Pseudobacter ginsenosidimutans: one gene and its partner. The protein of the gene in region 2 interacts with the protein of the main gene of each other region in a pairwise test. Links are inferred from orthologs where the notes say so. Each region holds a gene or a part of one and is shown on either strand. Other genes may lie near its edges.

Region 1 (2,844 bases), 4.1 Mb from region 2 along the record:
AGGCCAGGTAAGCCATTTAGCAATTTCAAACTTGATGAAGAATACTTCCACTTCAAAAGCCGGACAGTCCAATTCACCTGTCAATTCAAGGATTCGGGGAAGGAAATGCTTGAGATCAGGTTCCATGCCCCAGGTATAAAGGAGGCTGGTTGAAAAAAGACTTAGATCGTTATTGGTTAAATCCCGAAGGGGTTTGCTGAAAAGAAGGCCATTCATTTCTTCCGGGGTACCTTTCAACGGACTAACGCACATATTGATATCACCCGGATAAACAGAGAAGACTTCGTATAAACGCTCAACAGCTAATCTCAATTCCGCTGTCATGAATAAAGTTTGAAGTTGAATACTTAAGCATTCTTCCTTACCTCCACTCCCCTGATATCTTTAAACCGGTACAAAGCCTCTTCCATTCTGGCTTTGGGGATTCCGATCACCAGCTTGCAGAACAGCATCGCTTCCTGCTCTATTACGGTGCAGTTGAGTTGTTTTACGATCATCATCACATCGTTCATCATCGTGTAATCGAAGGTGAGTGTGTAGTTGGCTTCGATGGCTTTCTGAATGGCCGGTGTTACCTGCAATACCATGGAGGCTGCACTTTTGTAAGCATTGATCAGTCCGGGTACTCCCAGCAGGGTACCACCGAAATAACGCACTACTACAATCAAGGTATCCGTGAGCTGTTTGCTGTCTATCTGCCCCAGGATGGGCTTGCCGGCAGTGCCGGAAGGTTCTCCGTCATCGCTGACGCGAAAGGTATTGCCGTCTGTCCCTAACCGGTAGGCAAAGCAATGGTGAGTGGCTTTGGGATGTTCTTTCTTTACATCCTCCAGCCTTTTCTTGAAATCCTCCACTGATGCTACCGGAAAAGCATAAGCGATAAATTTGCTGCCGCGGTCTTTGAATTCGGCCACGCCTGATTTTTCGATAGTACTATAGAAGTCCTGCTCAATCATTGTTGTCATAATGATACCACCGGTCTTGAAAAGACCTGAATTATGTCTGTTAGAATTTGTTCTGTGTAAACCGATTCCGCCATCAGCAGCCTGGGTGCAGGCAATCCTGTTCCTGCTGTGAGGGCTGTGTTGGTGATCACACGGGCCTCGTCCCAATATCCTGAATCGATGAAGGATTGCAGCAAAACTGCGCCGCCTTCCACCAGCACACTGTTGATCCGAAGCTGGTGCAAACACTTCAATATCTGTGGCACCAGTTCTTTTTTCCTGTCGATCTGTATGTACTGAATTCCATTTTTTTCTCCCTGTCTGATGGCATTGATCACGATGGTCTTTGAACCATCGTTGAACAATTGCAGGGTTTTCGGCAATCGAAGATCTATGTCTACCACCAGCCGGATGGGATCAGGCCCATTCCAGTAGCGCGTATTCAGTTGAGGATCGTCCTGCATGGCAGTATTGGTGCCCACCAGGATCGCCGCTTCTTCGGAGCGCCAGCGATGCACAAATCGATTGGTGAGCGCATTGCTGATCAAAAGACGTTCCCCGGGAATGCCGGCAATGAATCCATCAGCTGTTTGCGCCCATTTCAAAATCACATAAGGGCGATAAGCCGTATGATATGTAAAGAATCTTTTGTTGAGTTCCTTTGCATCCTCCTCACAAATTCCCAGGATCACATCGATGCCAGCTGCACGCATTTTTTCTATGCCCTTGCCATCCACTTCAGGAAAGGGATCACGGCAGCCGACCACTACCAAAGGAATTTTATGACGAATCAGCAAATCTGCACAGGGCGGCGTTTTGCCATAATGCGCACAAGGCTCCAGGCTCACATACATCACGGACTGACTGATCAGGGCTTTGTCTGTTTCAGACACTGCATTGATGCAATTCACTTCTGCATGCGGCCCTCCATATTGCTGATGGTACCCTTCTCCGATGATCCTTCCATTATGCACCAACACCGCGCCCACCAGGGGATTGGGTGCAACATGCCCTGCTCCCAGAACGGCCAGTTCAAGGCAGCGCTGCATGAAGCGCTCATGCACCATTATGGATGGATCGGCGATGTTCAGCATTAGAAAAACTAAGGGGATGATTGGATAACGCCTGCAAATATAACGGTTTCCCGCGGCACACCTTAACTTTGCGCCATGACCATCCAGGATGCCAGAGCATATCTCCAATTACAACTCGCTGCTGTATACGAAAACAGGGAAGCCGCCAATATCGCCGATTGGGTATTGGAAAGCCTTACAGGACTAAGCAGGAGCGCAAGACTGGTTCGCCAGCAGGAGCATCTGACTACGGATCAGAAGGCTTTATTCGATCAGCATCTCCCGGACCTCCTCCGCCATCGCCCCGTTCAATATGTGCTGGGAGAATCCTGGTTCCATGGCTTACGTTTCCATGTAAACGAAAATGTTCTGATCCCCCGCCCTGAAACAGAAGAACTGGTGGACTGGATCATCAATGAACACCAGCACCAGCAACTACTACGCATACTCGATATAGGCACAGGCAGCGGCTGTATTCCCATCGCCCTGAAAAAAGCATTGCCGCAGGCTACCGTATACAGTTGCGATGTGAGCGCAGGCGCACTGGAAGTGGCAAGGAAAAATGCCGCTGATCTTGAAGCGGAAATTCATTTCATCCAACAAAATATCTTAGACGATTCACTTTGGGAGCAACTGCCTGAAGTGGATCTCATCGTTTCCAATCCTCCCTATATTCCTGAACACAACAAGGAGAGCATGCATGCCAATGTGCTGGAACATGAACCACACCTCGCTTTGTTTGTGAGCAATAATGATCCGCTCACCTTTTACAGGGCTATTGCAGAATTATCCGGAAAAAAACTGAAAGAAGACGGAGATGTGTATGC
Region 2 (4,443 bases):
GGTTTCTGCTATGGCGTGGAAAATGCCATCGAGATTTCTTTCCGCACTATCGAAGAGAATCCCGGCAAACGCATTTTCCTCCTCAGCGAAATGATCCACAACCCGCAGGTGAATGCAGACCTGATCGAAAAGGGCGTTGAGTTTTTACAGGACACTTACGGGAAACAGCTCATCCCCTTCGAGCAGCTCACTGCTGATGATGTGGTGATCATCCCGGCCTTCGGCACTACGCTGGCCATTGAAGAAAAACTCAATCAGCTGGGCATCCCTACAGAAAAATACAATACTACCTGCCCGTTCGTGGAGAAGGTCTGGAACAGAAGCGAGCAGATCGCCAAAAAAGGCTACAGCATCGTGATCCACGGCAAACCGAAACATGAAGAAACCCGCGCCACATTTTCACACGCCGCTTACAATGCACCTGCAGTGGTGGTGAACGATATGAAGGAAGCAGAATTACTGGCCGCATTCATCACCGGCACTGCCGATCCTGATGAATTCTACACCCTGTTTGCAGGCCGCTTCTCTGAAGGTTTCGATGTAACCAAAGACCTGCAGCGTATCGGCGTGGTGAACCAAACCACACAGCTGGCCACCGATACACAGGCCATTGCCGATTACCTCAAACAAACCATCAGCAATCATTATGATCTCGATGAAAAGACTATCGGGGAACGATTTGCCGATACCCGCGATACGCTCTGCTACGCCACTAACGACAACCAGACCGCCGTTACACATATGCTCCACACTCCGGCCGATATGGCCATCGTGGTGGGCGGATACAATTCAAGCAACAGTACACACCTGGTAGAGCTCTGCGAGCTCAAACTGCCTACTTATTTCATCAACTCTGAAGAGAAACTGATCAACGGCAAGAATATCCTTCATTACAATTATCACCAGAAAGATGAGCAGTTTGTGGTGGACTATCTCCCTGCTTCTTCGCCTGCCAGGATCCTGATCACCAGCGGCGCCAGTTGCCCCGATGCACTGGTAGAAGGCGTGATCCGCAAACTGGCATCCTTCTACGGCGTTGAGAACAAAGTAGATGAGCTGTCGCAGGATTTCTGATACCCACATTAAACTTCCGGCCTGCTTTCCCCTCTAAGTACTGCACCCCACGGGGCCCGCAGAACAATATTATCTCTCATCAAAAAAGGTATACATGAAATGCCCATAAATGTAGCATCCCTTTGAATGAACATTTCAGGCATTCCATCTGACCATTAAAAACAATAAAAAATAAACAGATGAAAAAAATCATCGTATTGGCCCTTGCAGTGATTGGTGTTCAATTTGCTGCATCTGCCCAGGAAAAAAGAGACACTATCCGTTCTCATCATAAGTCTGAGGCCAGAGCCAAAATGAAGGAAGAACTGAACCTCTCCCAGGAACAAAGTGAAAAGATGAAAGCCATCAATGCAGACACCAAAGCAAAAATGCAGGCATTGCGTGACGATAAAAGCCTTAGCCAGGAAGAACGCGGCACCAGGGGAGCCGCTATCATGAAAGAAAGGAAAGAAAAGACCGATGCCATCCTCACTCCCGAGCAAAGAGAGAAAATGAAACAGTGGGGAGAAAAAGCAAAAGAGCACAGGAAAGGCGACAAAAAACATTGGAAAGACAGGAAGGATAAAGTAAAAGGCGAAAAAGCGAAAGAAAAAGAATCCAAATAGTCTGAAACCATAGCCACTTGAACGTGGACCACTTATAAAAGCGCCCTCCGGCGCTTTTTTTATTTTTGTATATTCATACTGACATAAGGCTGTCACTACCCCATCCCATCTTTGTATCAGCAAATCAATTTAAACTCTTAAAAATAATCATATGGTACGCACAGCAACCGCCCAGGTAATTACAGCCCGTCAGGTATTGGATCAATGGCAGGGACATAGACGTCTCACCCGGCGTGTAATTGCAGCATTTCCTGAAAAAGAATTGTTCGAGTTCAGCATTGGAGGCATGCGTTCCTTCGCACTGATGGCAGAAGAGATGATCAAGATGAGCGGCCCCGGCGTAAAAGGGCTTGCTACCGGCATCTGGGAAAAACTGGAATGGAGGGAACAGACCTACAAAACAAAAGATGAACTGCTCAAGGCATGGGACGATACCACCGAAACCATCGAAGAGATCTGGAACAAGATCCCACCCTATCGCTTCCAGGACAATGATCTGGCCTTCGGCGAGTATGAGGGACCGTTATATGGTACACTTTTGTATTTTATCGATAATGAAGTGCATCACCGCGGCCAGGGATATGTGTACCTGCGAGCGCTGGGCATTGAGCCACCGGCATTCTGGATGAGATAACAACTATACACAGTATAAAAGAGAACGAGGTTGTCCCGCAAGTGGCAACCTCGTTTCTATTGAGATAAACTTTGTAAACCTGACTTATACCATCTTGAAACCTTCGAGGAATTTGGTATTGAAGTTTCCTGCGCGGAAATCTTCATTCCTCATCAGTTGCTGATGGAAAGGAATGGTTGTTTTCACTCCTTCGATCACATATTCACTGAGGGCGCGGCTCATGGTGTTGATGGCTTCCTCACGTGTACGTGCAACCGCAATGATCTTTGCGATCATAGAATCATAATAAGGAGGGATCACATAACCGGCGTACACATGCGAATCGATGCGGATACCGTGACCGCCGGGCTGATGCAGCGTAGTGATGCGGCCGGGGCTCGGACGGAAATCGTTATAGGGATCTTCGGCATTGATACGGCACTCGATGGCATGCATCTGGGGCTCGTAGTTCTTTCCGCTGATAGGCTCGCCCATAGCGATCTTGATCTGTTCCTTGATGAGATCGAAGTTGGTCACTTCTTCTGTAACGCAATGCTCTACCTGGATACGTGTGTTCATTTCCATGAAGTAGAAATTGCGATGCTTGTCAACCAGGAACTCGATAGTGCCCACACTCTCATAACCGATTGCGGAAGCAGCTTTGATAGCCGCATCGCCCATGCGCTGACGCAGTTCTTCAGTCATGAAAGGAGATGGAGACTCTTCCACCAGTTTCTGGTGACGGCGCTGAATGGAGCAGTCCCGCTCACTGAGATGACAAACTTTTCCGTAGCGGTCGCCTGCGATCTGGATCTCGATGTGACGGGGCTCTTCCACGAATTTCTCCATGTAGATGCCGTCATTCTTGAAAGCAGCGCCGGCTTCCACTTTGGCAGTATTGTAGTTATGTTCCAGATCTTCTTCTTTGAATACCACCCTCATACCTTTACCACCGCCACCGGCAGTAGCTTTGAGGATGATGGGATAGCCAATGTCTTTCGCCATGGCCTTGGCTTCTTCGAGGCTTTCGAGCAGACCTTCACCACCGGGAACCACGGGTACGCCTGCGCGGATCATGGTTTCTTTGGCAGTGATCTTATCTCCCATGGAGCGGATCTGATCAGGAGTGGGTCCGATGAATTTGATATTATGTTCACCGCAGATCTCCGCAAAGCGGGCATTCTCGGCCAGGAATCCATATCCCGGGTGGATGCCATCCGCATTGGTGATCTCGGCTGCGGCCATGATATGTGCGATGTTCAGATAACTGTCGGCACCGGCAGGGCGGCCGATACAAACAGCTTCATCTGCAAACTTAACGTGCAGGCTGTCTTTGTCTGCGGTGGAATAAACAGCTACGGTTTTGATACCCATCTCACGACAGGTACGGATCACCCGCAGGGCTATCTCTCCACGATTAGCGATTAATATCTTTTTAAACATGCATTCTTTTTGAAAATTTGACAAGCGAAAAAACCTTATCAGGCAGGTTCAACGAGGAACAGCGGCTGATCGTATTCAACCGGTGAAGCGTCGTCCACCAGGATTTTCACGATTTTACCGGATACTTCGCTTTCAATTTCATTGAAGAGTTTCATTGCCTCGATAATGCAGACTACTTTACCGGGAGCAATTTCTGAGCCTACTTCTACAAATACAGGTTTGCCGGGGGCCGGGCTGCGGTAGAAAGTTCCTATCATCGGGCTCTTGATAGTAATGAGGTTGTCTGCGGCGGGTTCTGCAGCTTTGGTTGCAGGAGCTGCTGGGTTTGATGCGGCGGCAGGCTGGGGTGCAGCTACTGCAGGTGGAGCATAGGCAGGCATGGCAGCATGCACAGGGGCAGCAATTACGTTCTGGGCTGGTTCTTCTTTCTGCTTGATGGTCAGCTTGAATCCTTTCTCCTCGATGCTTACTTCGCCGATGTTGGATTTGTTGATCATCTTGATCAACTCCTGAATTTGTTTAAAATCCATCTGAAAATAATTTTTTTTGACGGTTATTTCGGAAAAACAGGCGGCTAAGATAAGGCATTGTGAACTAATAATACCCAATTCGCCTATAAAATAGCGGCAGGCCCGTTATAACAAAAAGCCACCTCTGAAAGCGAGGCGGCCTCTGTAAATCTGTTATTTAGGAGTTATTCCTTTACGC

Evidence for each region. The genes of interacting proteins can lie anywhere in the genome.
Region 1: the proteins of accC (region 2) and ribD interact in binary tests that used the Escherichia coli proteins (3 or more experiments, as listed by UniProt). The link is inferred for Pseudobacter ginsenosidimutans from one-to-one orthologs.

What each region holds. Positions count from the first base shown.
Region 1 is NZ_CP042431.1:7,409,990-7,412,833, forward strand. It holds ribD (bifunctional diaminohydroxyphosphoribosylaminopyrimidine deaminase/5-amino-6-(5-phosphoribosylamino)uracil reductase RibD), read right to left. Parts: upstream 2,039-2,844; coding sequence 962-2,038; downstream 1-961. Other genes in the region: FSB84_RS29055 (hypothetical protein), read right to left, coding at 1-324; FSB84_RS29060 (IMPACT family protein), read right to left, coding at 348-965; prmC (peptide chain release factor N(5)-glutamine methyltransferase), read left to right, coding at 2,114-2,844. UniProt on the Escherichia coli protein: Converts 2,5-diamino-6-(ribosylamino)-4(3h)-pyrimidinone 5'-phosphate into 5-amino-6-(ribosylamino)-2,4(1h,3h)-pyrimidinedione 5'-phosphate.
Region 2 is NZ_CP042431.1:3,309,561-3,314,003, reverse strand. What follows is about bases 1,567-4,443. They hold accC (acetyl-CoA carboxylase biotin carboxylase subunit), read right to left. Parts: upstream 3,736-4,443; coding sequence 2,398-3,735; downstream 1,567-2,397. Other genes in these bases: efp (elongation factor P), read right to left, coding at 4,430-4,443; accB (acetyl-CoA carboxylase biotin carboxyl carrier protein), read right to left, coding at 3,774-4,265; FSB84_RS13415 (DinB family protein), read left to right, coding at 1,831-2,313; FSB84_RS13420 (hypothetical protein), read left to right, coding at 1,567-1,679. In the rest of the region: FSB84_RS13425 (4-hydroxy-3-methylbut-2-enyl diphosphate reductase), read left to right, coding at 1-1,074; more of FSB84_RS13420, read left to right, coding at 1,254-1,566. UniProt on the Escherichia coli protein: This protein is a component of the acetyl coenzyme A carboxylase complex; first, biotin carboxylase catalyzes the carboxylation of the carrier protein and then the transcarboxylase transfers the carboxyl group to form malonyl-CoA.